2 regions of the Janthinobacterium sp. GW822-FHT07H10 genome follow, and region 1 is predicted to be linked to the other one. Evidence: riboswitches for the same ligand, from Rfam matches in the RefSeq annotation. Region 1 holds a riboswitch; the other holds the start of a gene.

Evidence for each region. Region 1 has a riboswitch for thiamine pyrophosphate ahead of AC1RDJ_RS17830 (TonB-dependent siderophore receptor). Riboswitches for the same ligand answer to the same signal wherever they lie in the genome.
Region 2: it holds a riboswitch for thiamine pyrophosphate, as region 1 does, so the genes downstream of both, thiC (phosphomethylpyrimidine synthase ThiC) here and AC1RDJ_RS17830 (TonB-dependent siderophore receptor) in region 1, are expected to answer to the same signal.

The regions. Positions count from the first base shown of each region.
Region 1 covers NZ_JBXAKS010000007.1:244,923-260,486, forward strand. The annotation lists gene dapE (succinyl-diaminopimelate desuccinylase) at 49-1,185, shown strand; gene prmB (50S ribosomal protein L3 N(5)-glutamine methyltransferase) at 1,240-2,130, shown strand; gene AC1RDJ_RS17780 (ATP-binding cassette domain-containing protein) at 2,269-4,263, shown strand; gene AC1RDJ_RS17785 (chemotaxis protein CheW) at 4,304-4,792, opposite strand; gene arfB (alternative ribosome rescue aminoacyl-tRNA hydrolase ArfB) at 4,988-5,386, shown strand; gene AC1RDJ_RS17795 (flagellar assembly protein A) at 5,383-7,248, opposite strand; gene AC1RDJ_RS17800 (hypothetical protein) at 7,418-7,807, opposite strand; gene ompR (osmolarity response regulator transcription factor OmpR) at 8,072-8,773, shown strand; gene AC1RDJ_RS17810 (sensor histidine kinase) at 8,787-10,145, shown strand; gene AC1RDJ_RS17815 (Imm26 family immunity protein) at 10,279-10,758, opposite strand; gene AC1RDJ_RS17820 (ferritin family protein) at 10,971-11,276, opposite strand; gene AC1RDJ_RS17825 (iron-containing alcohol dehydrogenase) at 11,424-12,581, shown strand; TPP riboswitch at 12,659-12,756, shown strand; gene AC1RDJ_RS17830 (TonB-dependent siderophore receptor) at 12,843-15,011, shown strand; gene AC1RDJ_RS17835 (alpha/beta hydrolase family protein) at 15,149-15,564, shown strand, end outside.
Region 2 covers NZ_JBXAKS010000009.1:106,384-121,947, forward strand. The annotation lists gene AC1RDJ_RS19990 (valine--tRNA ligase) at 1-1,536, opposite strand, end outside; gene AC1RDJ_RS19995 (porin) at 2,026-3,090, shown strand; gene AC1RDJ_RS20000 (putative bifunctional diguanylate cyclase/phosphodiesterase) at 3,087-5,171, opposite strand; gene AC1RDJ_RS20005 (Crp/Fnr family transcriptional regulator) at 5,413-6,153, shown strand; gene AC1RDJ_RS20010 (hybrid sensor histidine kinase/response regulator) at 6,199-8,103, shown strand; gene AC1RDJ_RS20015 (response regulator) at 8,132-8,938, shown strand; gene AC1RDJ_RS20020 (hypothetical protein) at 8,993-9,262, shown strand; TPP riboswitch at 9,371-9,486, shown strand; gene thiC (phosphomethylpyrimidine synthase ThiC) at 9,576-11,489, shown strand; gene thiS (sulfur carrier protein ThiS) at 11,509-11,712, shown strand; gene AC1RDJ_RS20035 (thiazole synthase) at 11,870-12,664, shown strand; gene AC1RDJ_RS20040 (hydroxymethylpyrimidine/phosphomethylpyrimidine kinase) at 12,664-13,428, shown strand; gene thiE (thiamine phosphate synthase) at 13,439-14,062, shown strand; gene AC1RDJ_RS20050 (ANTAR domain-containing response regulator) at 14,142-14,774, shown strand; gene AC1RDJ_RS20055 (S-(hydroxymethyl)glutathione dehydrogenase/class III alcohol dehydrogenase) at 14,876-15,564, shown strand, end outside.

The DNA of each region.
Region 1 (15,564 bases):
CACCTGCAAGGCTGGGGCGCCCCCAAGGGTACGACCCCGCTCGACACCATGACCACCTCCAAAACCCTCGCCCTGACCGAAAAACTGATCGCCCTGTCCTCGGTCACGCCCGATGACAAGGGCTGCCAGCAGCACCTGATCGATATCCTCACGCCGCTGGGCTTTGCCTGCGAGACGATACAGTCGAACGACGTCACCAACCTGTGGGCGCGCCGCGGCACGACGTCGCCCGTGTTCGTCTTTGCCGGCCATACGGACGTGGTGCCGACCGGCCCCGTCGAGCAATGGCGCTCGCTGCCATTCATTCCCACCCACCGCGACGGCAAGCTGTACGGCCGTGGCGCGGCCGACATGAAGACTTCGATCGCCGCGATGGTAGTTGCCTGCGAGGAATTCATCGCCGCCACGCCCGAGCACACGGGCTCGATCGCCTTTCTGATCACGAGCGACGAGGAAGGCCCGGCCACGGACGGCACCGTCATCGTCTGCGACAAGCTCAAGGAACGTGGCGAACGGATCGACTATTGCCTGGTGGGCGAACCGACGTCGAGCGCGCAGCTGGGCGACATGATCAAGAATGGCCGCCGCGGTTCGCTGTCGGGCCGGCTGACGATCAAGGGCGTGCAAGGCCATATCGCCTACCCGCACCTGGCGCAGAACCCCATCCACGAAGCGGCGCAGGCGCTGGCCGACCTGGTCGAGGAAAAATGGGACGCAGGCAACGAATATTACCTGCCGACGTCATGGCAAATGTCCAACATCAACGCGGGCACGGGCGCCAACAACGTGATTCCGGGCGACATGGTGATCGATTTCAACTTCCGCTTTTCCACGGCCAGCACGACGGAAAGCCTGCAGGGGCGCGTCCACGCCATCCTCGACAAGCATGACTTGCAATACGATTTGCAATGGACCCTGAGCGGCCAGCCCTTCCTCACGCCGCGCGGCACCCTCTCCGACGCGCTGTCGTCCGCGATCCATGCGGAAACGGGCATCACGACGGAGCTGTCGACCACGGGCGGCACCTCGGATGGCCGGTTTATCGCGCAGATCTGCCCCCAAGTGATAGAATTCGGGCCGCCCAATGCCAGTATTCACAAGATCGACGAGCACATCGAACTGCGCCACATCGATCCCCTGAAAAATATTTACCGGCGTACGCTGGAGCATTTGCTGCCCGTCTGAATGAATACCGAGGCCCGTCACGGCGGGCCAGAACACCGTCTTTTCGAGAATGCCATGACCCCGAACCCGTTTTCCACGCCACGCGACCTGCTGCGCTACGCCGTCACCCGTTTCAACACCGCCAAGCTGTTTTTCGGCCACGGCAGCGCCGAAGCGTTCGACGAAGCGGCCTATCTGATCCTGCACACCTTGAAGTTGCCGCTCGACAAACTCGAACCCTTCCTCGACGCCAAGCTGCTGCCGTCGGAAGTGGCCAGCGTGATGAGCGTCATCGACCGCCGCAGCATCGACCGCGTGCCGGCCGCCTACATCACCAAGGAAGGCTGGCTGGGCACCTACAACTTCTACGTCGACGAGCGCGTGATCGTGCCCCGCTCCTTCATCGCCGAGCTGATCCCTGAATACTTCTCGCCGTGGGTGGCGGAACCGGAAGCCGTGGAAAACATCCTGGAACTGTGCACCGGCTCGGGCTGCCTTTCGATCATGATGGCCGACGCCTTCCCGAACGCCCAGGTCGACGCCGTGGACATTTCCGCCGACGCGCTGGCCGTGGCCAAGCGCAACGTCGACACCTACAAGCTGCAGGACCGCGTCACCTTGATCGAATCGGACCTGTACGCGAACGTGCCGGCCAAGAAATACGACTTGATCATCAGCAACCCGCCGTACGTGAATTCCGCCTCGATGGGCGCCCTGCCGCAGGAATACCTGGCCGAACCACAGATCGCCCTCGACGGCGGCAGCGACGGCATGGATCTGGTGCGCAAGATCATCGCCGGCGCGGCCGAGCGCCTGACGGACGACGGCATCCTGATGATTGAAATCGGCAACGAACGCGCATACGCGGAAGCGGCCTTCGGCGAGCTGGGCCTGACCTGGCTGACGACGAGCGCCGGCGACGACATGGTCTTCCTGCTGACGGCCGAGCAGTTGAAGCTGGTTTAATGGAATTGGTAGGTCGGATTAGCGTAGCGTAATCCGACATGCCTGTGCGGCACCCGTCGGATTACGCCCTGCGGACTAATCCGACCTACACGATGTTTTTACGGCGGGGGTCAAAGCCCAGCCTTTACAAAGAAAAAAATGATACGTTTCCTACAAGTAAGCCTGATGCGCGGCATCAAACCGTTGCTCGAACAAGTCGACGTCACCCTCAACCCGGGCGACAAGATCGGCCTGATCGGCGCCAATGGCGCGGGCAAATCGAGCCTGTTCGCGATGATGCGCGGCGAGCTGCACCCTGACCAGGGCGAGATCGATTTCCCGGCCAAGTGGCGCGTGGCTTACGTGGCGCAGGAAACGCCGCCGCTGGACCGCGCCGCGCTCGACTACGCGATCGACGGCGACGTCACCCTGCGCAAGCTGGAAGCGGAACTGGCGCGCCTGGAATCGGAACCGGCAACGTCGGAAAACGGCATCGCCATCGGCGAAATCTACAGCGCGATGGCCGATGCCGACGCCTACACGGTGCAGTCGCGCGGCGAGCAGTTGCTGCTGGGCCTGGGCTTTACCCTGGACCAGATGCAGCAACCGGTGGCCAGCTTCTCCGGCGGCTGGCGCATGCGCTTGAACCTGGCGCAGGCGCTGATGTGCCCGTCCGACCTGCTGCTGCTCGATGAACCGACCAACCATCTGGACCTGGACGCCATCATCTGGCTGGAAGACTGGCTGAAACGCTACGCCGGCACCCTGCTGATCATTTCCCATGACCGCGACTTCCTCGACGAAGTGGTCAACGTGGTCGTGCATATCGACGAGCGCAAGCTGAAACGCTACTCGGGCAACTACTCGAGCTTCGAGCGCCAGCGCGCGGCGCAGATGATCCTGGCCGCCGGCGCGCTGGAAAAGCAGCAGCGCAAACGCGCCCACCTGGAATCGTTCGTCAACCGCTTCAAGGCGCAAGCCTCGAAGGCGCGCCAGGCGCAAAGCCGCATGAAGGCGCTGGCGAAGATGGAAGAGCTGGCGCCATTGCGCGCCGCCGCCGAATTCTCGTTCGAATTCCGCGAGCCGCTGAGCGCGCCGAACCCGCTGCTGGTGATGGAAGACGTCGATGCGGGCTACAAAATAGAAAACGAAGCGACGGGCGAAATCACGCACAAGACCATCGTCAACGGCATCAAGTTTTCGCTGCAGATCGGCCAGCGCATCGGCCTCTTGGGCCAGAACGGCGCCGGCAAGTCGACCCTGATCAAGACCATCGCCGGAGAGCTGATGCCTTTGAACGGCGACGCCACCATGGGCAAGGGCCTCAACATCGGCTACTTCGCCCAGCACCAGGTGGAAATGCTGCGCCATGACGAATCGCCGCTGTGGCATCTGGCCAAGATCGCGCCGACCGTGCGCGAACAGGAGCTGCGCAACTTCCTCGGCGGCTTCAACTTCCCCGGCAATATGGTCACGGCCTCGATCGCGCCGTTCTCGGGCGGCGAAAAAGCCCGCCTGGCGCTGGCCCTGATCGTCTGGCAGCGTCCGAACTTGCTGCTGCTCGATGAACCGACCAACCATCTGGATCTGGAAACGCGCGAAGCGCTGACGGAAGCGCTGGCGCAGTTCGAAGGCACGCTCGTCGTCGTCTCCCATGATCGCCACCTGCTGCGCGCCACCACGGACGAATTCATCATCGTTGCCGACGGCAAGCTGCAGCCGTTCGACGGCGACCTGGACGACTACAAGGACTGGCTGTTCAAGACCAAGCTGGGCAAGGGCACGGACGTGCTGCCGGCCGCCGGCAAGGCCAACAAGACCGACTTTCCGGTAACCTCGTCCGTCCCTGCGCCGGCCGCCGCCCCTGCCGCCCCCGTGCGCGACAAGCGCCAGGAAGCGGAAGACCGCCAGAAGGCGGCCGCCCTGCGCAAGCCGATCGAAAACAAGATCAAGCGCCAGGAAGAGCAAATCGCCAAGCGCAATGCGCAAAAGGCGGAAACGGAAGCCAAGCTGGGCGAGCCGACCATCTATGACGCGGCCAACAAGGCCAAGCTGAAACAGCTGCTGGCGGACCAGACCTTCTTCACCAAGGACCTGGCGCAGCTGGAAGCGGAATGGCTGGACTTGCAGGATGAACTCGAAAAGCTCGGCTGATCAAGCGACGACAAAAGACGACCCGACGGGTCGTCTTTTTTTATGCCACCTGCATGGGGCTGGCGCTGCGGATGGCCATCAGGCGGTCGATGTCGACGAGGATCAGGCGGCGCCCCGCCACCTTGCCCACGCCCAGCAGATAATCGGCCTCGGTGTCGCCCAGGCCGGGCACGGGAGCAATGTCGCAGGGTGCCAGGCTGACGATATCGGTGACGCCATCGACCACCATGCCCATCACGCCATTGCTCAGCTGCAGGATGATCACGTCGGTGGCGGGGTCGGGCGTGCCCTGCATGCTGCCGAACGCGGCGCGCATGTCGACGATGGGAATGATCACGCCGCGCGACACGGCCACGCTTTGCAAGACTTCCCCTTCCGAAGAAAAACGGTCGAGCTCCTTGAGCGGACGCAATTCCCGCACGCAGCGGTAATCGAGGCCATATTCGAGGCCGCCCAGCCGGAAACTCAGGTATTGCACGGTGCTACGTTCCGCCGCTCCTGCGGCGCCAGCGGTCGTCGTGGGCTGCATGATGATCCTTTCATCCGGTAAGCGCTGCCAGGATGCGCAGTGGCGCAACGTTGGCCCATGCTAACCAGCATCGCCGCAGCCGGCGTTGAGAAACATCAACTTTCCCGGAAGACATCATCGGCCGGCAAGCCCGCCCTTGCGCCGGCGCAGCCATCTTCCCTTACAATAGCCGCACCGTTTCCCCACAGGCAGGCCATGCAACACCTCGTCAATCCCGCTGAAGTCGAATTTTCCGCCATCCGCGCCCAAGGCCCGGGCGGGCAGAATGTCAACAAGGTCTCCAGCGCCATCCACCTGCGCTTCCCCATCGCCGCCTCGTCGCTGCCGGACGCGTACAAGGAACGCCTGCTGGCCCTGCGCGACAGCCGCATCAGCAAGGATGGCGTGCTGGTGCTCAAGGCGCAGCAGTCACGCAGCCAGGAACAGAACAAGGAAGAAGCCCTGCGCCGCTTGCAGGAAATCATCGACAGCGTGACCTTCCTGCCCGCCGTGCGGCGCGCCACCAAGCCCACGCGCAGCTCGCAGCGGCGCCGCCTCGACAGCAAGAGCACGCACAGCATCTTGAAACAGTCGCGCGGCAAGGTCACCGACTAGCCGCCCGGCGGCGGCGCATACGTCCAGTCCAGGGTCCCCGTGCTGTCGGCAAACACCAGCTGGGTGGCCGGCGTGGCGCTGCGCAGCAAGGCCTTGATTTCCTTCGGCGGCCGGTCGTAGACCTTGGCCGGCCCGCGCGGCACGACCAGGGCGCGCACCGTCGTCTCGCCATCGACCAGGCCCAGCGTGCAGCGCGACTGGCCGGCCATGGCCTGGCGCTCCTGGCGCAATTGCGCCACCAGCGCCAGCATCTGCGCCTGCAGGATTTCCGACTGTTTCACTTCCACGCGCAGGCGCGCCACTTCCTTCAGCACGGGCGCGATGCGCGCGGCCAGCTTGTCGTACTGCAACTGCTGTGCCGGCTGCAGCTGCAGTTCGCCGCGCCGCAGCTGGCCCGCCAGGGTCAGGTAGTTGCGCACCTCGGGCAGCTGCGCGATGGCATCGATTTCCTGCTGGCGCTTGTCGCGCATCTGCAGGTATTGCGCGCCCCTGGCCAGGCTGTCGGCGATCTTCTGCTCCAGGCTGCTCAAATCGGGCACCAGCGGAAACAGCAGCATTTCCACCTGCTTGCGCGGCCCGGCGCTGCCGACCTTGATGGTGCGGGCCGCCACGGCGCAGCCTTCGGCCAGCTCGATGACGACGTCGTCGGCGATGATCTCGCAATTGCTGGCGTGGTCGATCACCACGCGCGTGCCGGCGATGACGCAGCTTTCCGCGCGCCGCAAGTGCACCTCGCCGCTCAGCGACTGCACCACGGAGCCGGAGGCCACGCCCTCGATGCGCACGTCGCCGTGCTCGTTGAAGGCCGTGCCGCCCACCAGGTTGCGATGAAGCAAGATCAAGCCGCCATGCGAATGCAGATGGCCATACACGTCGCCGTGGATGGTGATGTCGCTGCCGTCGAGCTGGCGCTGTTCCTGCACCTCGCCATATTCCTCGTAGGCGGCGCGCAGCTTCAGGTTGCCCGTGGTGCGGCTGCTGACGCCTTCGCGGCTGACAATCTTGTTCTCGACGGAAATCTTGCCCTGCTCATCGACATTCACGTAGCCATCCAGCGTGGCCACGATGAAGTCGCCATCGCTGAAATGCTCGGCCACCGTGCCCACGCCCGCTGCCGCCGCCAGGTCCAGCTCCAGCGGCGCGGGCGGCGGCAGCACGTTGCCGGCCAGGTCGTAGCCGGGCTGGCCGGGCGCCCCCGGCAGCAAACGCAGCAGGCGTGCATGTTTTTTCACTTGCGGGAAGCGGTTCTTGAAGCTGAGCAAATCGAGCCGGCCGTCGGGACGCTCGCGCGGCGCATCGTCGCGGTGGATGCCCTGCGACACCTCGACCAGCTGGGCGTCGCGCCCCGGCTGCGGCGGCAGCGCGCGCGCCACCGTGATGCGCTCGGCCTTGCCAGTATCGAGGATGGCGCGCACGGCAACGCTGTCGAGGCCGTAGAGCACGCCCTTGCCCCACAGGTCGGCCACCAGCTCGTCAAATTCGCGGCGCGCCGGCACCTGGCCATCCGCATCGGCCGCCAGCGCCTCAAAGTAAAACTCGGCCACGTCGCCGCGGATCTTGACCTGTTTATACAGGGCCCGCCGCGCGGCCGGGAATGGCGCCACGCGGGCGGCGACGCGCAGCAAGGCGTCGCCCTTGGGCGCGGCGCGCGGCACCGGCGCATGGAATAGTGTCAGCAGGAACAAGGGGTAGTCGAGGCCGGCCAGCAGCTGGCCGGACAGGAACAGCTGGCCAACGGCGGCGCGCAGCTGGGAGGGCGCCAGGGAAAGGTCAAAGAACACGCCGTCGTGGCGCTGGACGAGGCCATGCGGCAAGCTGGCCGCGTGGGCCGCATCTGGAACGGGCGTGTCGTCGTCGCTCACCACTTGCCTCCCCCAAAACAGAAAACTTGCTAAATTGCACTTACTCAGTACACTTGAACAATATCACGGGGCGTGGCGGCGTGCCTGACTCAGCAAAAAATCGGGCCACCAAATGCGAACAGGGCCAAGTCTTGCGAGATGGCCCTGTCGGATGGATTGCCGAAAATAGTTATCGGCGTGGCGGGTTGGAATAGATGTCCTGGCCCACTTCATTGATCTGGCGGCGCAGGTCGCGGCGCTCGTCGGGCGTCATGCGGCCCGTGCGGCGCGATGCCTCGGCGCCGTCGTTGGCGCGGCGCTGCTCTTCGGCACGCGTGTCGAAGCTGCGTGCGTCACGTTGTTCGCGCAGTCGCGTATCATTACTGCGTTGCACCTGTTCGTAACGCTGGGCCTGCATTTGCTGCTGTTGCTGCTGCTGGTCGTCGCGACGCGGCGGCTGGTTTTGCGCGTGCGCCAGGCTGGCCGCCAACACGGAACAAACGGCGAACGTGGACAGCACGGCACGTGCGAAGGCTGATGCGCTGGGAGCGGCGTGAATTTTTGGGGTAACGATATTCATTGAGTTCCTCTTCCGCGATGCCGTATAAACTTAAAGCTGATTTCCACTGTGGCCCCAGTGTATGATGCTTTACACGGTGCAGTAAGAGTAATTGGGTAAAGTTTGTAACAGTTTGTAATGGGTCGCCACAGCCCCTTGCCGACGCCGCGCGAGGCGTTACTATAGCAACTAATATAAGATAACACGACACCCTAAATGACCACAACCTCCACAACCGGCAGCAATGCAAATACGCAATCGATCCATGGCCACCAGGCGAAAATCATGGTGGTGGACGACGATGTGCGCCTGCGCGACCTGCTGCGCCGCTACCTGACCGAGCAAGGTTTCAATGTCTTCACGGCCGAGAGCGCCACTGCGATGAACAAGCTGTGGCTGCGCGAGCGCTACGACCTGCTCGTGCTCGACCTGATGCTGCCCGGCGAAGACGGCCTGTCGATCTGCCGCCGCCTGCGCGGCGCGGGCGACCAGACGCCGATCATCATGCTGACGGCCAAGGGCGAAGACGTGGACCGCATCGTCGGCCTGGAAATGGGTGCCGACGACTACCTGCCGAAACCGTTCAATCCGCGCGAACTGGTGGCCCGCATCGGCGCCGTGCTGCGCCGCAAGGGTCCCGATGAAATCCCGGGCGCGCCGTCGGAAACGCCGCAAACCTTCGAATTCGGCGATTTCGTGCTGGACCTGGGCACGCGTACCTTGAAAAAGAATGGCGAAACGGTGCCGCTGACAACCGGTGAGTTTTCCGTGTTGAAAGTATTTGCCCGCCATGCGCGCCAGCCGCTGTCGCGCGAAAAGCTGATGGAACTGGCGCGCGGACGCGAATACGAAGTCTTCGACCGCAGCCTGGACGTGCAAATCTCGCGCCTGCGCAAGCTGATCGAGCCTGATCCGTCGAGCCCGCTGTTCATCCAGACCGTGTGGGGCCTCGGCTACGTCTTCATCCCGGACGGACAGCCGCGCTGATCGCTGGCGAGGCATGATGAAGCTTGTTCCCGATATCAGCCTGGCACGGCTGAAAAGCGGCCTGTTCTGGCGCACCTTTTTGCTGCTGGGTACGTTGACCACCGTCAGCATGATCGCCTGGATCGGCATGATTTCCGTCATCCAGCGCGAGCCGCAGGCGCAGCAGATTTCCGCCCAGGTCATTTCCGTCGTCACCATCACGCATGCGGCCCTGACGCACTCGGCGCCCGAGCTGCGGCGCGAACTGCTGTTCGACCTCGTCAGCAACGAAGGCATCCGCATCTTCCCGCTGGAAGAGGATGACCGCATCGAGCCGCCGCCCGACAATTACCTGATGCCCGACATCGAGGCGCTGGTGAAGGCCAAGCTGGGCGAGGACACGCGCTTTTCCGCGCGCGTCAACGGCGTGGCCGGCTTCTGGGTCAGCTTCAAGATCGACGACGACGAATACTGGCTGATGCTCGAGCGCGAGCGCCTGCGCGGCCTGACGGGCTTCCAGTGGCTGGGCTGGGCCAGTCTCGTATCCTTGCTGTCCGTGCTGGGCGCGGCCATCATTTCCAGCCTGATCAATCTGCCGCTGTCGCGTTTGACGGCGGCCGCGCGCGATATCGCCAAGGGCAAGCAGCCGGCGCCGCTGCCGGAAAAAGGCCCGATCGAGATCATCGAGGCGAACCGCAGCTTCAACCAGATGGTCGACGACCTGCAGCAGGTGGAATCGGACCGCGCCGTGATCCTGGCCGGCATCTCGCACGATTTGCGCACGCCGCTGGCGCGCATGCAGCTGGAAGTGGAAATGGCGAACCTGTCGGACGAGGCGCGCGAAGGCATCCAGTCCGATATCGGGCAGATGGACGCCATCATCGGCCAGTTCCTCGACTACGCCAGGCCGACGGAAGCGTCGAGTTTTACGAATGTGGACTTGAGCGGCTTGCTCAGCGACATGGCGCGCGAAGCGATGCGCCTGCCCGACGTGAAGATCAATGCGACGATCGCCGATGGCGCGCAGGCGATGGGCAATGCCACGGACCTGCGCCGCGTGCTGAACAACCTGATCGAGAATGCGCGCCGCTATGGCAAGACGCCGGGCAGCGACGTGACGGAAATCGACATCGCCTGCCAGGTGCGCACCAGCCATGGCGCGAAAAAAGTCATCATCGAAGTGCAGGACCATGGCACCGGCGTGCCGGCGGAAAAGATCGAGCAGCTGCTGAAACCCTTCACCCGCCTCGACACGGCGCGCGGCCAGGCAAACGGTGCCGGGCTGGGCCTGGCCATCGTCGACCGCGTGCTGCTGCGCCACGGCGCCGAACTGCAGGTGCGCAACCGCGAAGGCGGCGGCCTGGCGTTTCAGATCAGCTTGCCGGCGGCATAAGCGGCGCAGGTGGGATCGGCGAGGGCTTGCCTCGCGTAATCCGACAACATTGTTGGCTATTCCTGTCGGATTGCGCGCCAGGCGCCAATCCGCCTACGCTGCCGGCTCCGGCGTCTCCGCCGCCCGACAACGGTCAAGCGGACGCCTGCTCCTGCGCCAGCAATTTATTCATCAACAATTCCGTGGCCCCGTAACCGTACAGGGAATCGCTTTCCATGCCCGGCGTATCGAAGGGTATCGATTCCTCGCGGTCCAGCTTGGCCGGATCGGCGTCCGCATAGCTGGCGCGCCACGCGCGCTGCAGCGATTCGTTACGGCGGATAAACGCCGGCATGGGCCAGGCGGCGCGGTTCCAATGGCGGCTGTCGCCCAGCAGGGGCCAGCGTTCGTTGAGCAGGGCCATGTCGCCCGTGCGCAGGCGGCGCACGGCCTGCTCCGGCTGCAAGGCTTCCAGTTCATCCAGCGCGGGCAGGCTGTCGCGCTTCGGCCCGAACATATACGCCAGCATGATGCGTCCGGCAGGCGCCGTGCGCGCCACCACGCCGACGGCATAGCCGCCGCCCGGCAAGGGCACGGCAAACCAGCTGCCTTCTCGGTATGGTAATGACTTCATATAAAACCCTCAGGAAGACGCCGGGCAACGGCGACTGCGCGGCGCGATTTGCGGCCTCCGGTGCTCGCTGTACCTCAGTACAGTTCCGCTCCTCGGCCACAACGCGCATCCGCTCGCAACGCCGCTCGCCGACGTTAAATTCAATTAGGGCCACAGTCTACGCGAAGCAAGGCCGGTGTGGCGCATGGTACGCCACGGCAACAAACCAATAGTTACGATACTTTTTCATCATAATGATACTGGGCCACGATGGGGCCCGCCTTGAACAGCGCTTCCTTCATTTCCTTGTCCAGGCGCGCGTCGCGGCGGCGCATCCATTCGAGCAGCATGGCGACTTCCTTGCGGCTGGTATCGCCCGCATGCGCGAGCACGCGGCGCAGTTCCGGGTCGGTGCACGCCTCGAAGCGCTGGCTGTTCAGGTCAAGCGCTTGCAGCGCGGCGATGGCGGCGCCGATGGCGCGGTGCATGTCGAGCGCGGTGGCGGGCAAATCGGATTCTTCCAGTGGGACGGTGGTCATGCGGCTTCCTTTTCGCGTAGTGGGTGATATGGCCTGCGCTGCATTCTCCGCCGCGCGGGCGAAAAGCTCAAGCGCCCACGACACGTTTCGCCCCGTTCGGCCATAATCATGGCTCGGCATTAGCCTACACATCGCAGCGGGAGCCCCATGTTCAATTTCGATTTCTACAATCCGACGCAAATCCTCTTCGGCCAGGGCCAGATCGCCGCCATCACGGCGCTGATCCCGCCGCAGGCGAGGGTGCTGATGACGTATGGCGGCGGCAGCATCAAGCAGAACGGCGTCTACGATGAGGTGCGCGCGGCGCTGGCCGGCCACACGGTGCTGGAATTTGCCGGCATCGAACCGAATCCCAGCTATGAAACCCTGATGCAGGCCGTGGCCCTCGTGAAAAGCGAGCGCATCGATTTCCTGCTGGCCGTCGGCGGCGGTTCCGTGGTCGACGGCACCAAGTTCATCGCCGCGGCCGCGCTGCATGAAGGCGAGGCCTGGGACATCCTGGCGAAAGGCGGCAAGATCGTCGACGCCGCCCTGCCCTTCGGCACCGTGCTGACCCTGCCGGCCACGGGTTCCGAAATGAATGGCTCGGCCGTGATCACGCGCAAGGCCACGCAGGAAAAGCGCTCGTTCATGAGCCGCAAGGTCTATCCTAAATTCTCGGTACTGGATCCCACGAAGACGTTCACCCTGCCGCTGCGCCAGGTGGGCAATGGCGTCGTCGATGCCTTCGCGCATGTGATGGAGCAATACCTGACCTACCCCGTCAACGCGTCCGTGCAAGACCGCTTCGCCGAAGGCATCCTGCTGACCCTGATCGAGGAAGGCCCGAAGGCCCTGTCCCACCCGGACGACTACGACGTGCGCGCCAACGTGATGTGGAGCGCCACCCTGGCCTTGAATGGCCTGATCGGCGTGGGCGTGCCGCAGGACTGGTCCACGCACGCCATCGGCCATGAATTGACGGCCCTGTACGAGCTCGATCACGCGCAGACGCTGGCCATCATCCTGCCCAGCATGTTGCGCGTGCGCAAGCAGGCCAAGCGCGCCAAGCTGCTGCAGTATGCGGCCCGCGTGTGGGGCCTCGACGGCGGCGACGAGGATGGGCGCATCGAGGCGGCCATCGCGCGCACGGAATTCTTCTTCCGCCACATGGGCGTCAAGACGCGCCTGGCCGACTATGGCCTGAACCATGCGAGCGTGGACGCCATCGTGGCGGCGCTGGAAGCGCACGGCATGACGGCGCTGGGCGAGCAGCGCGAAGTGACGCCCGCCGTCAGCCGCAAGGTGCTGGAGCTGAGCCTGTAGCCTGGTTTTAGAATCTGCCCACACTGTTGTAAAACGGTCAGCCAGCGGGACAGCGGGCCGTGGTTCATGCTAAGCTGTCGTTTCGCTAGGGGTCCTGGAGTCGTTATCCGGGTGAGAGATACCCTTCGTACCTGATCTGGATAATGCCAGCGAAGGAAAGCGCAAAGTACCTCCCTCCTTTGATAGCTCCTGCGTTGGCGCCAGCCGAACAAGCAGCCTGCCGTGCTCTTTCCCAGAGACGGCTTGAACCACGAGCAATCTATGTCCACACCGAATTTATCTGCGCATTTTTCACGTCCTGTACTGACCCTGGCCATCCTGCACGCGTTTGCCGCGCCCGCCCTGGCCGTCAATGACACCGCCGAAGCCGATGCGCAAAGCATGACCGAAGTCATCGTCACGGCCAGCAAGGCGCCGGCCGCCAAGCGCGCCTCCGTGGGCGGCTTTTCCGACGCGCCGCTGCTGCAGACGCCGGCCAGCGTCACCGTCATCGGGCAAAAAGAATTGCAGGACCTGCAGATCCGCAATCTCAGCGATGCCGTCAAGCTCGACGCCAGCATCAACGATTCCTACAATGCCGTCGGCTATGCGGAACAGTTTACGATACGCGGCTTCAAGCTCGACACCAATTCCAGCTACCGCAAGGATGGCGTCGCCATTCCCGGCGACACGCAAATTCCGCTGGAAAACAAGGAACGCATCGAAGTGCTGAAGGGCCTGGCAGGCTTGCAGGCAGGCATCGCCGCGCCGGGCGGCGTGATCGACTTCATCGTCAAGCGCCCGACGAATGCGCCGCTGCGCACGGTCACGCTGGAAGCGCGCGAACGGGGCACGCTGTACGGCGCCGTCGACGTGGGCGGACGCCTGGAAGACACGCGCTTCGGCTACCGCGTCAACGTGGCGGCCGAGCGCCTGCGCTCCTACATCAAGGGCGCCGACGGCAACCGCAAATTCATTTCCGGCGCCTTCGACTGGCAAATCTCGCCGCAGGCGCTGCTACAACTGGACGCCGACTACCAGGACAAGGCGCAAGTGACGGCGCCCGGCTTCCAGCTGCTGAGCAACGGCCGCCTGCCGTCGAACGTCAGCGCCGACACCATGCTCAACAAGCAGCCGTGGACGCATCCGGTGGAAACCATCACCAGCAACGTCGGCCTGCGCTTCCAGTACGCGTTCAACGACGACTGGCATGCCACCGTCTCCGCCAACCAGCACTCGTTCAAGCGCGACGACTATACGGCCTACCCGTACGGCTGCAGCCCGGAAGGCTGGGACCCCGTGTTCTGCAGCAACGGCGACTTCTCCGTCTGGGATTTCCGCAGCCTGGGCGAGACGAAAAAGCCGCTGAGCGCGCAAGCCATGATCCAGGGCAAGTTCGCCACGGGCAGCCTGCGCCATGAATTCACGGCCGGCGTGTCGTATTTCAACCGCAAGGACCGTGCTGGCAAATACGTGTACGACGAAGTGGGCATCAGCAATATCTACCGTCCCGTCATCGTCGCCCCGTCCGACGGCGTCACGGGCCCCGTGCGCCTGGTGCGCAACGACAAGGAAAAATCCGTCTTCGTGCAGGACATCGTCAGCCTGGCGCCGAACTGGAAACTGCATGGCGGCTTGCGCCACATCGATGTCGATGGCTACCAGTATGTATTGAAGGCCGACAAGGAAATCCGCGCCAAGCACGACTTCCTGCTGCCGAACGTGGCGCTGGTGTACAACCCGCAAGACAATATCGCCGTGTATGCATCCTACTCGCAGGGCATGGAACACGGCGGCACGGCCGACCGCTATGCGGAAAACGCCAACGTGGAACTGACGCCGAGCCGCTCGAAGCAGATCGAGTTCGGCGTGAAGATGGACGTGACGCCGGACTTCCTGGTGGCCGCCAGCCTGTTCCAGATCCGCAAGGGCCTGGAATTCAACCAATACCTCGACAGCAGCAAAACCGCGTACAACTTCGTGCGTGCCGGCCAGGCCCAGCACCGTGGCCTGGAACTGTCGGCCCAGGGCAAGGCATCCGCCAACCTGCAGCTGGGCGCGTCCCTGACGGCCCTGAACAGCCAGCAGTCGGACACGGGCAATGCGGACCTGGACGGCAAGCGCGTGCCCAACGTGCCGGCCCTGAAGGCGGCCGTGCGCGCCGACTACGCCGTGCCGCAAGTGGCGGGCTTGAACGTCAATGGCAGCTGGGAATATGCGGGCAGGAAAGCCTTTGAGTACAGCAACACCACCTTCGTGCCATCGTACAGCGTGTTCAACGTGGGCGCCGCCTACGCCACGCGCCTGGCCGGCACGCCCGCCGTGCTGCGCGCCAGCGTCAACAACCTGACGGACAAGTTCTACTGGCGCGACGTGACACCGGAAGCGGGCGGCTACCTGTTCCCGGGCGCCAGCCGGACCTTGAAGGTGTCGGCGCAGTTCGACTTTTAACAGCCGCATGGGGGCATGCGCCGGACATGCCCCTGTTCATGGATGCGCATAGCAAATAATTAAAATATTACACTATGGCAATTATTAAATTGCTATAATTGCCACCCTTATTTTGATTATCCGTGCAAGGCATCTCCATGAAACAACATGTGGCGTCACTGGTATTTGCCAGCCTGATCCTGATCACGGGCGGCGGCGCCCACGCCACCGAGGCCGCGATTCCCATAGAGCAATTCACCAGCAAGGATCGGTTCAGTACACCACGCCTGTCGCCAGACGGCAAACACATAGCGGTCACGACTCAGATGCAGCAGGGTGGGCGCAACATCCCCATCATCACCATCTATGCATTGCCGGACATGAAAGCGGTAGGCATGCTGCGCCTGCGCATATTTGAAGTGCCGCTTAACTACCTTTGGTTGACGAACACGCGCCTGGTATTGCGCAAGGGTCTGGAACTGGGAGAGCTGGAACAACCGGTATCAACGGGTGAAATCATTGCTTTTGACTTCGACGGCTCCAACCAGGAATACCTGTTCGGCTACGATATGTT
Region 2 (15,564 bases), on a different contig from region 1:
CATGACCATGCGCGCGACCCAGAAGAAAATGATGTCGAAACCGGTGACCAGCACGGACGACGGCAGGAACGCCTTCATGTCCGGTGTTTCTTCAGGCCAACCCATGGTCGAGAACGGCACCAGCGCCGACGAGAACCACGTGTCGAGCACGTCGTCGTCGCGCTTCAGCGGGCCCGTGCTGCCGGCGGCCAGGGCCTTGGCTTGCGCCTCAGCTTCCGTCTTGGCAACAAAGATATTGCCCTTGTCGTCGTACCAGGCGGGGATTTGATGGCCCCACCACAGCTGGCGCGAGATGCACCAGTCCTGGATGTTGTTGAGCCACTGGTTGTAGGTGGTGCTCCAGTTTTCCGGCACGAACTTGATTTCGCCGCTGGCGACCTTGTCCAGCGCCGTCTCGGCGATCGACTTGCCGGGGAAGAAAGTGCCTTCCGGGGCCGGCTTGCTCATGGCGACGAACCACTGGTCCGTCAGCATCGGCTCGATGACGACGCCCGTGCGGTCGCCGCGCGGCACCATCAGCTTGTGCGGCTTGACTTGCTCGAGCAAGCCTTGCGCATCGAGGTCGGCGACGATCTGCTTGCGCGCGGCGAAACGGTCCATGCCGCGGTACGCTTCCGGCGCATCGTCGGTGATCTTTGCGTCCAGGGTCAGGATGACGATCTGCGCCAGTTTGTGGCGCTGGCCGACGGCGTAATCGTTCATGTCATGCGCGGGGGTAATCTTGACGCAGCCCGTGCCGAATTCCTTGTCGACGTATTCGTCGGCGATGATGGGGATTTCGCGGTCGGTCAGCGGCAGTTTCAGCATCTTGCCCACCAGCGGCAGGTAGCGCTCGTCCGTCGGATCGACGGCCACGGCCACGTCGCCCAGCATGGTTTCAGGACGGGTCGTCGCCACCGTCAGGAAGCCGCTGCCGTCGGCCAGCGGGTACTTGATGTACCACATGGAGCCGTCTTCTTCCTCGGATACCACTTCCAGGTCGGAAACCGCCGTGCCCAGCACGGGATCCCAGTTGACGAGGCGCTTGCCGCGGTAGATCAGGCCTTGCTCGAACAGGCGCACGAAGACGTCGGTGACGACTTTCGAGCGCGGCTCGTCCATCGTGAAGTATTCGCGCTGCCAGTCGGCCGAGGCGCCCAGGCGGCGCATCTGGCCGGTGATGATGGAACCGGATTTTTCTTTCCATTCCCACACTTTTTCCACGAATTTCTCGCGGCCCAGGTCATGGCGCGAAATCTTTTGCGCATCCAGCTGGCGTTGCACGACGATTTGCGTGGCGATGCCCGCGTGGTCGGTGCCGGGAATCCAGGCCGTGTTGTGGCCCAGCATGCGGTGGTAGCGCGTCAGGCCATCCATGATGGTCTGGTTGAACGCATGGCCCATGTGCAGGGTGCCGGTGACGTTCGGCGGCGGCAACTGGATGCTGAAGGAAGGTTTTCCCGCATCGAGGGTGGCGGTAAAGTAACCGCGCTGTTCCCACTCGGTGCGCCAGAATTGTTCAATGTCGGCGGGCTCGAAAGACTTGGCTAATTCCATGATTTGGCGTGTGATTGGCAAAAGGAACCATTATAGATGACGCGGCATCGCCTGCAGCGGGGTAGCGGGCATTTTTCAGTGTTTTGGCGGCTTTGCGGACCGTTGGCGGCCAAGGGAACGGGGGTAAAACAGCTGACGATGTTATAATGTCGGCCTCGGCGCCTCCTGCCTCATCTTCGCGGACGGCGCCAGCGGACGCAGTTTTACCCAACTCTCGTCCGCGCCATACGGCCAGCGCATCAGCGATGCCAGCCACTTTCAGCGCGTCCCCTGCGGGCCGGGCGCCTGAGCCACGCGCACCGCCAGCGGTGCATCATTCACGGCGGACTACCGCGCGCCATCGTTTCCCGGCCGCGCCGCCACAGCTTAGCCAGGAATGTTGTTATCTGGCCCGTCGTCTTTCGATACGGCATGTTCCGCAGCGCCTGGCCGCTGTGGCCGTGCCATGGCCGCGCGCTTTCCCGGTTATGCCTGCATAAGGAAACCAGCATGAAAAAACTCTCGATCAGCGTCGGCCTCGTTTCGACCATTGCCACCCTGGGCGCCATGCCCGCCGTCCATGCCCAGTCGTCCGTCGAGCCGTCTTCGGTCACCATGTATGGCTTGATGGATGCGGCCCTGGTACAGGAGCGCGGCATCAGCAAGCTGACCAGTGGCGTTTCGGCCGGTTCGCGCCTGGGCCTGCGCGGCACGGAGTCGCTGGGCGACGGCTGGCAAGCCGTGTTTACCCTGGAAGCGGGCGTGCAGGGCGACACGGGCCGCTCTGACCAGGCGGGACAGTTGTTCGGCCGCCAGGCCTTTGTCGGCTTGAACAGCCCCCTGGGCATGCTGACCGTGGGCCGCCAGTACAACCTGCAAAGCCAGGCGTTGACGGACGTGGCCGACCCGTTCGAGGGCGGCATGGCCGGCGCCTCGACCAACCTGGCCGGCTATTCGGCTACGCGCATCGACAATACCGTGCGCTACACCTCGCCCGAGTTGCGCGGCGTCACGGCCACCGTCATGTACGGCTTTGGCGAGCATACGGGTGTTGCGGCAGATCAACGCTCGCTGGGCCTGGCCCTGGGCTATGTCAACGGTCCCCTGACCCTGCGCCTGGCGCGCCAGAGCCGTGGCGGCGACTTCGGCAAGGCCGACGTCAACAACACCATCCTGGCCGGCAACTACAACTTTGGCGGGGCGACGGCGTTTGCCGGCTATGGCCGCAACACGGGCGACGGCAGCACGATGTTCTTTGCCGAGAATCCGTATGGCGCGGCGCAGGCACCGGCCCAGTCGACGGACAGCCGCGACGCCATCGTCGGCGTTGCCGTGCCGCTCGGCGCGACGACCCTGCTGGCCTCGTTCATCCACAAGGATGACCGCGATGCCGCCAACCGCGATGCGCAGCAGCTGGCCATCGGCGCCACGTATGCCTTGTCCAAGCGCAGCAAGCTGTATGTTGCCTACGCACATATCCGCAACCGCAACGACGCCGCCTACATGGTGGGCAATGCCACGGAAGTGGGCACGGGCAACCGCGCGCTGAACATCGGCTTGCGCCACGCGTTTTAAGCCGGCAGTTTCTTTCCTTGTTGCAATAACGCCTCGAAGGCGGGCGCGGCCAGCGGACGGCTGAACAGGTAGCCCTGCATCTGCTCGCAGCCGTGCTGGCGCAGGAAGGCCAGCTGCTGCGCCGTTTCCACGCCTTCGGCGATCACGCTCAGGCGCAGGCTGTGCGCCAGCGAAATGATGGCGCGCACGATGGCCGCGTCGTCGTCGCTGTGCGTGATGTCGCTGACGAAGGATTTGTCGATTTTCAGCACGTCGATGGGGAAGTGGCGCAGATAGGCGAGGCTGGAATAGCCGGTGCCGAAGTCGTCGATCGACAGTTGCACGCCCAGCGCCTTCAGGTTGCCCATGATGGCCGTGGCTTGTTCCACGTCATGCATGACCATGCTTTCCGTCAATTCCAGTTCCAGGTAGGCCGCATCGAGTCCCGTCTCGGCCAGCGCCTGCGCCACCGCATGCAGCAGGTTCTTTTGCTTGAATTGCCGCGCCGACAGGTTGACGGCCAGGCGCAGCGGCCCATGGCCGGCCAGCTGCCAGGCACGCGCCTGCGCGCACGCCGTGCGCAGCACCCAGTCGCCGATGGGCGTGATCAAGCCCATTTCCTCGGCCAGGCCGATGAAGCTGGCCGGCGCGATGCGTCCCAGTTGCGGATGGTTCCAGCGCAGCAGCGCTTCCATGCCCGTCACGGCGCCGCTGGCCAGGTCCAGCTGCGGCTGGTATTCGAGGTGGAACTGCCCGCGCTCCAGGGCGTGGCGCAATTCGCTTTCCAGTTCCAGCCGCTCCAGCGTGCCCGCATTCATGCTCGATGCATAGAATTGCCAGTGGCCCCGTCCCTGTTCCTTGGCGCGGTACATGGCGATGTCGGCATGCTTGATCAGGGTATCGCCATCGTTGCCATCGTCGGGATACACGGCCACGCCCATGCAGCAGCTGAGAAAGAATTCATATTCGCCCAGCTGCAGCGGCCGCGCCACGGCGTCGAGGATGCGCTGCAGGATGGCCGCGCCCGGTTCGCCATCGCCATGCTGGGGCAGCAGCAGCACGAATTCGTCGCCGCCCAGGCGCGCCACCGTGTCGACTTCGCGCGTGGCGTCGCGCAGGCGCTCGGCCACGCTTTTCAGCACGCTGTCGCCCGCGTCGTGGCCCAGGGTGTCGTTGACGAACTTGAAGCGGTCGAGGTCGATGAAGACCACCCACAGGGGCAGCTTGCTGCGCCGCGCCACGGCCATCGCCTGCTCCAGCCGCTCGCGCAGCAGCAGGCGGTTGGCCAGGCCCGTCAGGACGTCGTGCCGCGACTGGAATTCCAGCTGCTGCTCGAAGCGCATGACGGTGCTGATGTCGTATTGCGCGACGACAAAGTGGTTGACGGGGCCATCGCCATCGTCGCGCACGGGCGCCACGAACAGTTCGCTCCAGTAGCAGCTGCCATCCCTGCGGTAATTGCGCACGATGGCCTTGCCCTCGCGCCGCTCGCGCAGGGCCGCGGTAATTGCATGCATGTCCTGCCGCGCGTGTTCGGGACCCTGCAAGTCTTCCAGGCGCTGCCCGATGACTTCGCTGGCCGCATAGCCGGTGATGCGCTCGAACGCGGGATTCACGTATTCGATCAGGTAGCCGGGCGCGTCGGCGCTGCACAGGATGATGGCATTGGCCGACACTTCGATGATGCGTTCGCGCAAGCGCAGCGATTTTTCATTGTGCATGCGCGCGGCGATGTCCTCGGACAGGCGCAGATTGGCAAACTGCAGCGTCGCCGTGCGTTCGCCCGTGATGCGCGCAATGACGCTGTTGCGCGACACCAGCTGGTAGACATAGGCGGCCGCCAGCAAACTCGACAGCAGTCCGCCCAGCAGCACATACAGCGAACCGCGGCGGTTGGCGTCGAACGTCAGCCCGTGCGCGGGCAGCAGGGCGGCGCTCAGCGCATGACCGCTGGCGTGGTGCTGCCACAGCAGCCTGGCGCTTTCCGCTTCGATCTGGCGCGCCGAGACATAGCACAGGGCCGTCAGGCACAGCCCGGCCGCCAGCGTGAGCAGGGCCGAGGTGGAGACGGAAATGGAGATGCGCTTGAAGAATGATTGCATGGTGGTGTCCGGTGGCTGTGCGCGCCGGTGCGTGTCCATGATCAGGTCGCCCGGTTAGGACTGGACTGTAGGGCCGTGGCCGATTCAGCGTCCGTACGCTAGCGAACGGACGACCATGCCAACAAGAAATATAGTCGGGCCACTGTGCAAGCGCTGTGTTACGCTGCACAGCATGGCGGCTCTCGTTCGGACGCCTTTCACATATCCCCTAGCTGACGACTGGAAACCAGGAACCCTGCCCATGTCGAGTCCGCATGCCCAGTTGCACAACCCGAATCAAAACCATTTGCTCGCCGCCATGCTCGACGCCGATTTCGCGCGCCTGGCGCCGCACCTCGAGCAAGTGCCGATGCTGCTGGGCGACGTGATCTACGATTCGGGCGACAAGCTGCAGCATGTGCACTTTCCCACCACGGCCATCGTATCCCTGCATTACCTGCTGGAAAACGGCGGCTCATCCGAGATCGCCGGCGTCGGCAATGAGGGCATGGTGGGCGTGTCGCTGTTCATGGGCGGCAATTCCACGCCGAGCCGCGCCGTCGTGCAGACGGGCGGCGTCGGCTATCGCCTGAAGGCGCATCTGCTGATGGAGGAATTCGACCGCGCCGGCCCCGTCATGCGTTTGCTGCTGCGCTATACGCAGGCGCTGATCACGCAAATGTCGCAGACGGCCGTGTGCAACCGCCACCATACGGTGGAACAGCAGCTGTGCCGCTGGCTGCTGCTGACCATGGACCGCCTGCCGGGCCGCGAGCTGACGATGACGCAGGAATTGATTGCCAACATGCTGGGCGTGCGCCGCGAAGGCGTGACGGAAGCGGCGGGCCGCCTGCAGGCGCGCGGCTTCATCAGCTATCGGCGCGGGCATATCACGGTGCAGGACCGCGCCGGCCTCGAAGGCCATGTGTGCGAATGCTATGGCGTGGTGAAGAAGGAATTCGCGCGCCTGTTGTCGGACGTGCGCCAGCGCCAGGGCCATTGAGTTCCCCCGTCCCCTCTTTCATTGTCGTTACAGCCAGGCCATTCCATGCACACAGTTGATAAACTCCCCTCCCGCGCCCCATCGCGCTGGCCCATGGCGCTGGCGTTTTCGTTCAGCGCCATCGTGCTGCTGGCCGTTGGCGTGCTGGCCTGGCGCGCCCCGTTCGAGACGGCGTGCGTGATCGACGCGCTGGTGTTCCTGCTGCTGATGCTGCTGGCGGCGCTGTACCGGCGCACGGTGGCGGCCAGCCTGCCGCGCCAGCTGCTCAAGGCGGGCGCCTTGCAGGATGCGATTTTCAACAGCGCCAACTTCTCGTGCATCGCCACCGATGCGCAGGGCGTGATCCAGATTTTCAATGTGGGCGCCGAACGCATGCTCGGCTACGCAGCCGGCGAGGTGGTCGACAAGCTGACGCCGGCCGGTATTTCCGATGCACAAGAAATCGTCGCGCGCGCTGCCGCCCTCAGCGCCGAACTCGATACGCGCATCACGCCCGGCGTGGAAGCGCTGGTGTTCAAGGCCACGCGCGGCATCGAGGATATCTACGAGCTCACGTATATCCGCAAGGATGGCAGCCGCTTTCCCGCCATCGTCTCCGTGACGGCCCTGCGCGACGCGCAAAGCAAGGTCATCGGCTATCTGCTGATCGGCACGGACAACACGGCGCGCAAGCAGGTCGAGGCGGAACAGGCGCTGCTGGACCAGCGCCTGCAGGAGCAGCAGGCGTACACGCGCTCGCTGGTCGAGAGCAACAATGCCGAGCTGAAAAAGGCGCGCCAGGTGGCGGAAAAGGCCAACCGCGCCAAGTCGGAATTCCTGTCGAGCATGAGCCATGAATTGCGCACGCCGCTGAACGCCGTGCTGGGCTTTGCGCAGCTGATGGCGTCCGACGTGCCGCCGCCCACGGTGCCGCAGCAGCGCTCGATCGAACAGATCCTCAAGGGCGGCTGGTATCTCTTGCGCTTGATCAATGAAATCCTCGACCTGGCCATGATCGAATCGGGCAAGGTCACCCTGTCGCAGGAAGCGATGTCCTTGCTCGACGTGCTGCAGGATTGCCAGGCGATGATCGCGCCGCAGGCGGAAAAGCGCGGCATCCGCATGCAGTTTCCCCGCTGTGGCCAGGCCTTCTACGTGCATGCGGACCGCACGCGCGTGAAACAGGTGATGGTCAACCTGCTGTCGAACGCCATCAAGTACAACCATTCCGGCGGCACCGTCACCGTCGAATGCAGCCGGAATGGCGACAAGGTGAGGGTCAGCGTGCGTGACAGCGGCGCCGGCCTCGATGCGGGCCAGGTGGCGCAGCTGTTCCAGCCGTTCAACCGCCTGGGGCAGGAAAACAGCACGGAAGAGGGCACGGGTATCGGCCTCGTCGTCACCAAGCAGCTGGTCGAACTGATGGGCGGCGCCATCGGCGTCGACAGCACCGTCGGCGTGGGCACCACCTTCTGGTTCGAGCTGGCCGCCAGCACTGCACCGTCACTGGTGCTGGGCGACGGCGATGCGTTGGCGCAGGTGCAAGAGCCGCAGGAAAGCCAGCGCACCTTGCTGTACGTGGAAGACAATCCCGCCAACCTGGCGCTGGTGGAGCAATTGATCGCCCGCCGCAGCGACCTGAAGCTGCTGACGGCCATCGATGCGCACCTGGGCATCGACCTGGCGCGCACCTACCAGCCCGATGTGATCTTGATGGATATCAACCTGCCCGGCATCAGCGGCTATGGCGCGCTGCATATCCTGCACGACGATCCGCTGACCAGCCACATTCCCGTGATGGCGCTGTCGGCCAACGCCGTGCCGCGCGACATCGAAAAAGGCCTGGAAGCGGGCTTCTTCCGCTACCTGACCAAGCCGATCAAGGTCGTCGAATTCATGGATGCGCTCGACGTGGCCCTGCACCATGCGGCCGCGCACGGCCTGGCCGACGACACTCACGCAGTACGCTAATTCAGCATTTATTTTTAGGAATACCGCCATGCTTCAAGCCACCGAGATTCTGAACGCCAGCATCCTCATCGTCGATGACCAGGAGGCCAACGTCATGCTGCTGGAACAGGTGCTGCGCAATGCCGGCTATACGCGCATCACGTCCACCATGGACCCGCAAGCCGTGCGCGCGCTGCACCAGCAGCACCGCTACGATTTGATCCTGCTCGACTTGCAGATGCCGGAAATGGATGGCTTCGAGGTGATGGAAGGCTTGCGCGACATCGAGGCAGGCAGTTACCTGCCCGTGCTGGTGATCACGGCCCAGCCTGGCCACAAGCTGCGCGCGCTGCAGGCCGGCGCCAAGGATTTCGTCAGCAAGCCCTTCGACCTGGTGGAAGTCAAGACGCGCATCCACAACATGCTGGAAGTGCGCCTGCTGTACCAGAAGCTGGGCGACTACAGCAAGTCGCTGGAACAGATGGTGGAAGCGCGCACGGCCGAACTGCGCGAAAGCGAAGCGCGCTTCCAGCGCTTCACGGAACTGTCGTCGGATTGGTACTGGGAACAGGATGCGCAGGGCAATTTGACGCGCTTTTCCGGCCCCGTGGCCGAGATGCTGGGCATCGGCAGCGAAGACGAGCCGCAGCGCTGGAACGCCGCCGAGCGTGCCTTGCTCGACGCCAAGATCGCCGCGCGCGAACCGTTCCTCGACTTCATCTACAGCCGCGCCAACCCGGACGGCAGCACGCAATACCTGCAGGTCAGCGGCGAACCGATGTTCGACAATGGCAGCCGCTTCATCGGCTACCGCGGCATCGGCCTCGATGTCACGGCGCGCCTGCGCACTGCCTGATTGGCGGGCGGCTGATTTATACTTGTTGCCATTCACATCGACAAGGAAAGCATCATGGCTGACAAACTGCCTCCGGCGACACCGCCGCAATACTGGTTCCCCGCCAAGACCTATGGCTGGGGCTGGGGCATGCCCATCACCTGGCAGGGCTGGCTGGTCTTCCTCGGCGCGCTGGCGCTGTTCGCCTGCGGCGCCTATCTGTTCCCGCCGCAGGAATCGCTGGCGCCGTACATCGTCTATGAAGTCGTCATTGCCGCCGCGCTCGTCGGCGTGTGCTGGCTGAAAGGCGAACCGACCAGCTGGCGCTGGGGCAAGAAGAAATAAACGTCCGCGCATCGTTTGCAAGGCAAGCGATGCGCAAAGACGACAGCTGCAAGAAATCATCTGGCCACGCGGCGCGAACCGCGTATAATTGGCTCGCTGCCGCAAGGCGGCAAACGCTAGGGGTCCTGCCTTTCGCTGTGGAAACACGGTGCAAGCGCGGGTGAGAAATACCCTCCGAACCTGATCTGGATAATGCCAGCGAAGGGAAGCTTTAGGATGAACGCACCCCGCCTTTCCGCGTGCGCGCAGCCGAACCTCCTTAGCTGGCTCCAGGCTATAAATAGTCTAGCTGCAGTCTAGCCAAGGAGCCAAAATGAACGCCAATCCGAAATTCCTTTCCGCCACCGCCACGGTCGACGAAGCCGCCATCGCGCCGCTGCCCAATTCGTGCAAGATCTATGTCGAAGGCAGCCGCCCCGACATCCGCGTGCCCATGCGCGCCATCAGCCAGTCCGACACGGAAGCGTCGTTCGGCGGTGAAAAGAATCCGCCGATCTACGTGTATGACACGTCCGGCCCGTACACGGACCCGGACGTGCAGATCGACATCCGCTCGGGCCTCGATACGCCGCGCCTGCCGTGGATACTCGAGCGTGCCGACACGGAAGAATTGCCCGGTCCCACCTCCGATTACGGCATCGCCCGCCTGGCCGACCCGAAACTGGCCGAGCTGCGCTTCAACCTGCACCGCAAGCCGCGCCGCGCCATTGCCGGCAAGAACGTGACGCAGATGCATTATGCGCGCCAGGGCATCATCACGCCGGAAATGGAATTCGTCGCCATCCGCGAAAACATGCGCCGGCAAGAGTATTTGCGCGAGCTCAAGGCTTCCGGCCCCATGGGCGAGCGGATGGCCGAGATGATGGGCCGCCAGCACCCGGGCCAGTCGTTTGGCGCCAGCATCCCTGCCGAAATCACGCCCGAGTTCGTGCGCGAGGAAATCGCCCGCGGCCGCGCCATCATTCCCGCCAACATCAACCACCCGGAAGTCGAGCCGATGATCATCGGTCGCAATTTCCTGGTGAAAATTAACGCAAATATCGGCAACTCGGCCGTCACGTCGTCCATCGGCGAGGAAGTGGAAAAGATGACCTGGGCCATCCGCTGGGGCGGCGACAATGTGATGGACTTGTCGACTGGCAAGCACATCCACGAGACGCGCGAATGGATCGTGCGCAACAGCCCCGTGCCCATCGGTACCGTGCCCATCTACCAGGCGCTGGAAAAGGTCAATGGCAAGGCAGAAGATTTAACGTGGGAAATTTTCCGCGACACCCTGATCGAGCAGGCCGAGCAGGGCGTCGACTACTTCACCATCCACGCCGGCGTGCTGCTGCGCTATGTGCCGATGACGGCCAAGCGCTTGACGGGCATCGTTTCGCGCGGCGGCTCCATCATGGCGAAATGGTGCCTGGCCCACCACCAGGAATCGTTCCTGTACACGCATTTCGAAGAGATTTGCGAGATCATGAAGGCGTATGACGTCTCGTTCTCGCTGGGCGACGGCCTGCGTCCCGGCTCCATCTACGACGCCAACGACGAGGCGCAGCTGGGCGAGCTGAAGACCCTGGGCGAGCTGACGCAGATCGCCTGGAAGCACGACGTGCAAGTGATGATCGAAGGCCCGGGCCACGTGCCCATGCAATTGATCAAGGAAAACATGGACTTGCAGCTGGAGCAGTGCGGCGAGGCGCCGTTCTACACCCTGGGGCCGCTGACGACCGATATCGCGCCCGGCTACGACCACATCACCTCGGGCATCGGCGCGGCCATGATCGGCTGGTACGGCACGGCCATGCTGTGCTACGTGACGCCGAAGGAGCACCTGGGCTTGCCGAACAAGGCGGACGTCAAGGACGGCATCATCACCTACAAGATTGCGGCGCATGCGGCCGACCTGGCGAAAGGCCATCCGGGCGCGCAGATCCGCGACAACGCGCTGTCGAAGGCGCGTTTCGAATTCCGCTGGGACGACCAGTTCAACATCGGCCTGGACCCGGACAAGGCGCGCGAATTCCACGATGAAACCTTGCCCAAGGATTCGGCCAAGGTGGCGCATTTCTGCTCCATGTGCGGCCCCCACTTCTGTTCGATGAAGATCACGCAGGAAGTGCGCGAATACGCGGCCGGCATGGGCATTGCGGAAGACAAGGCGCTGAAGCAGGGCATGGAAGTGAAAGCCATCGAGTTCATCAAGAACGGCGCCGAGCTGTACCGCAAGGTCTGAGGGAGGCGTGATGAGTGCATTGATACCGATCATGCTCAACGGCGCGCCGCACCAGGTGCCGCCCGGGCAAACCCTGGATCAACTGATCGCCGCGCTGTCGCTGGAAAACCAGGCGCTGGCGCTGGCCGTCAACCGCAGCGTGGTGCCGCGCAAGGCGTGGCGGGACAGGGTCCTGGAAACCCAGGACCAGGTGGAGATCGTCCGCGCCATCGGCGGCGGCTAAAAATGTCCAAGCAAACCTGCTGCGCGTCGCGCTTTGCGGCCTGCGATGCTCACCGGCTCGGCGCGCCCGTGCCCTGGCACGGTGGCGCGTCTCGGCCACAAATCATCGCCGCTCGCGACGGTTTTCTTCGGACGTTTAAAAACTTAAGGAACAGCATATGCATACCGCAACAAACAACGACCTGCTGACGATCGCAGGAAAACAGTATCAATCGCGCCTGCTGGTGGGCAGCGGCAAGTACAAGGACTTGCCGCAGACGCGCGAAGCGACGGACGCGGCCGAGGCGCAGATCATCACGGTGGCGATCCGCCGCGTGAATATCGGGCAAGATCCGAATGCGCCCAGCCTGCTCGACTTCGTGCCGCCCGAGCAGTACACGATACTCCCGAACACGGCCGGCTGCTACAACGCCAAGGATGCCGTGTACACCTTGCAGCTGGCGCGCGAACTGCTGGGCGGGCGCAATCTGGTGAAACTGGAAGTGCTGGGCGACGAAAAGACCCTGTTCCCGCACATGCCGGAAACCCTGATCGCGGCCGAGGCGCTGGTCAAGGATGGCTTCGACGTGATGGTGTACTGCAGCGACGACCCGATCCAGGCGAAGATTCTGGAAGACATCGGCTGCGTGGCCGTCATGCCGCTGGCGTCCCTGATCGGCTCGGGCATGGGCATCTTGAATCCGTGGAACTTGTCCCTGATCATCGACCAGGCGAAAGTGCCCGTGCTGGTGGACGCGGGCGTGGGCACGGCGTCGGATGCGGCGATCGCCATGGAGCTTGGCTGCGATGGCGTGTTGATGAACACGGCGATCGCGGGCGCGCGCGACCCCGTGCGCATGGCGCGCGCCATGAAGCTGGCCGTGCGGGCCGGGCGCGAAGCGTTCCTGGCGGGACGCATGCCGCGCAAATTCGCCGCCTCGCCATCGTCGCCGATGGCAGGCCGCCTGGCGTGATGGTGCCTACGCTGCCGGTGGTGCTGGTGTTTGCCGGCGTCGATCCTTCCGGCGGCGCGGGCATCGCTGCCGATATTCTCGCCATCGCGGCGCAGGGCGCGCATGCCTTGCCCGTCGTCACGGCGCTGACCGTGCAGGACAACGACCGCGTGTTTGGCGTGCAAGCCGTGGCGCCGGAGCTGCTGCGCCGGCAGGCGCAGGCGTTGATCGACAAGATCGCCATCCACGCCGTGAAAATCGGCATTCCCGGCAGCGCGGCAAACGCGGCCGTCATCGCCGACTTGATCGGGCAACTGCGGCAGGCCCGGCCGAATCTGCCCGTCGTGCTCGACCCCGTGCTGGCCAGCGGCCATGGCGACGTGCTCAGCCTGGACGATGCCGTGCTGGCGCTGGCACCCCTGCTGGCAGTGACTACTGTCATCGTACCGAACGGGCCGGAGGCGGTGGCCCTGGGCGGAGCGGAAAACTTGCGCGCGCAAGGCTGCGAACATGTGCTGGTGACGGGCGGCCATGGCGCCGGTGACGAGGTGATCAACCGCTGGCGCGATGCCGCTGGCGTGGAGCGCGAGTGGTGCTGGCCACGCCTGCCCGGCGCCTTCCACGGCAGCGGCTGCACCCTGGCGTCCGCCATCGCGGCGCGGCTGGCGTCGGGTCAGCCACTCGCGCAGGCGCTTGATGGCGCGCAAACTTATTGCCATGCGGCCCTGGCTGGCGCGTATGCCATTGCGCCAGGTCAATTCATGCCGCAACGACTGACTGATTAAGGAAAACATCATGCGTGGACTGTATCTCGTCACTCCCAACTGGGATGACACCGACCGCCTGCTCGACGTAAGCGAGCAAGCCTTGCAGGGCGGCGTGGCCCTGCTGCAATACCGCCACAAGAGCGCCGATGCGGCGCAACGGCGCGAGCAGGCGGGCGCCTTGCTGGCGCTGGCCCGCAAGTATGGCGTGCCCTTCATCATCAACGACTTCATCGAGCTGTGCGAAGAGCTCGACGCGGACGGCGTGCACGTGGGTGGCACGGATGCGTCCGTCGCGCAGGTGCGCGCGCGGCTGGGGACGGACAAGATCGTCGGCGCTTCCTGCTATGGCGACATGGCGCTGGCGTACGCGGCGCAGGCGGGCGGCGCCAGTTACGTGGCCTTTGGCGGCTTCTATCCTTCGCTGGTGAAACAGTATCCGGTGACGACGCCGCTGGACATCGTGCTGCAGACGAAACGCGAGATCAGCTTGCCGTGCGTGGTGATCGGCGGCATGACGCCGGCGAATGCGGCGCCGCTGGTCGCGCGCGGCGCCGACATGGTGGCGGCGATCAGCAGCGTATTTGGCAACGGAGACCAGGCGGACGAGGTGGATATTGCAGTGCAGCAATTCAATCTGCTGTTTGCGCGTTAAGCGGAGGTCTTGCGCGGCGGGTTTCACGCATAATCGGCATATAATAAGAGCATCATTCATTACCGAGGTTCCTTTGCCCATGAGTCAGCCTGCCGCCGCGAAACGCCTTATCCTGATCGTTGACGATGACCAACTCCTGTTGGAATTCCTTGGCGAAGTCCTGCGCCATGCCGGTTACGAGACGGCCCTGGCCAATTCAGCCGAAGTGGCGCTGCAGCTGATCGCGCAGCGCGAACCCGACCTGGCCTTGCTCGACATCCACATGCCGGGCATGTCCGGCCTGGAGCTGGCCAAGCGCCTGCACGGCGAGACGGCCGTGCCGTTCATGTTCCTGTCCGGCAGCGGCGACAGCGAGTCGGGCAAGCAGGCGGCCGCCTACGGCGCCGTCGGCTATGTGGTCAAACCCGTCGACGAAGGCCGCCTGATGCCCGCATTCGAAGCGGGCCTGGCGCGCGCCGACGAGATCCGTCAGCTGCGTCGTACCGAGCTGAACCTGAATGCGGCGCTGGCCGCCGGCCGCGAAACGAGTCTGGCCGTGGGTCTCTTGATGGGCAAGTTCCAGACGGACCGCAACACGGCGTTCGAGGTGCTGCGCGACCATGCCCGCTCGAGCCGCCGCAAGATCAATGAAATCGCCAGCCAGCTGCTGCTGGCCGAGGAAACCCTGAACGGCTTGCACGGCGCCTTTTTGAATCGCGCAAAAACCAAGTAAGTGTTTCCCCTTGCGCCGGTGTGGCACGCCGGTGCGTGCCTTGTTATGATGTGACGATACGGCGCGCTGGCGCGCCTGATTCAACCACTGACAGGACACACATGAAAACCAAAGCCGCGATTGCATGGAAGGCGGGCGCTCCGCTGACGATAGAAGAAGTCGACCTGGCCGGCCCGCGCGAGGGCGAAGTACTGGTCGAGATCAAGGCCACCGGCATTTGCCATACCGATTACTACACCTTGTCGGGCGCCGACCCGGAAGGCATCTTCCCGTCCATCCTCGGCCATGAAGGCGCCGGCATCGTCGTCGACGTGGGACCGGGCGTGACGACCCTGAAAAAGGACGACCACGTCATCCCCCTGTACACGCCGGAATGCCGCCAGTGCAAGTTCTGCCTGTCGCAAAAGACGAACCTGTGCCAGGCCATCCGCTCGACCCAGGGCCGCGGCCTGATGCCGGACGCCACCTCGCGCTTCTCCATCGACGGCCAGCCGCTGTTCCACTACATGGGCACCTCGACGTTTTCCAACTACATCGTCGTGCCGGAAATCGCTCTCGCCAAGATCCGCGAAGACGCGCCGTTCGACAAGGTGTGCTACATCGGTTGTGGCGTGACGACGGGCGTGGGCGCCGTGCTGTTCACGGCCAAGGTCGAGGCGGGTGCCAACGTGGTCGTGTTCGGCCTGGGCGGCATCGGCCTGAACGTGATCCAGGCGGCGAAGATGGTCGGCGCCGACAAGATTATCGGCGTCGACATCAATCCGGCGCGCCAGGCCATCGCGCGCAAGTT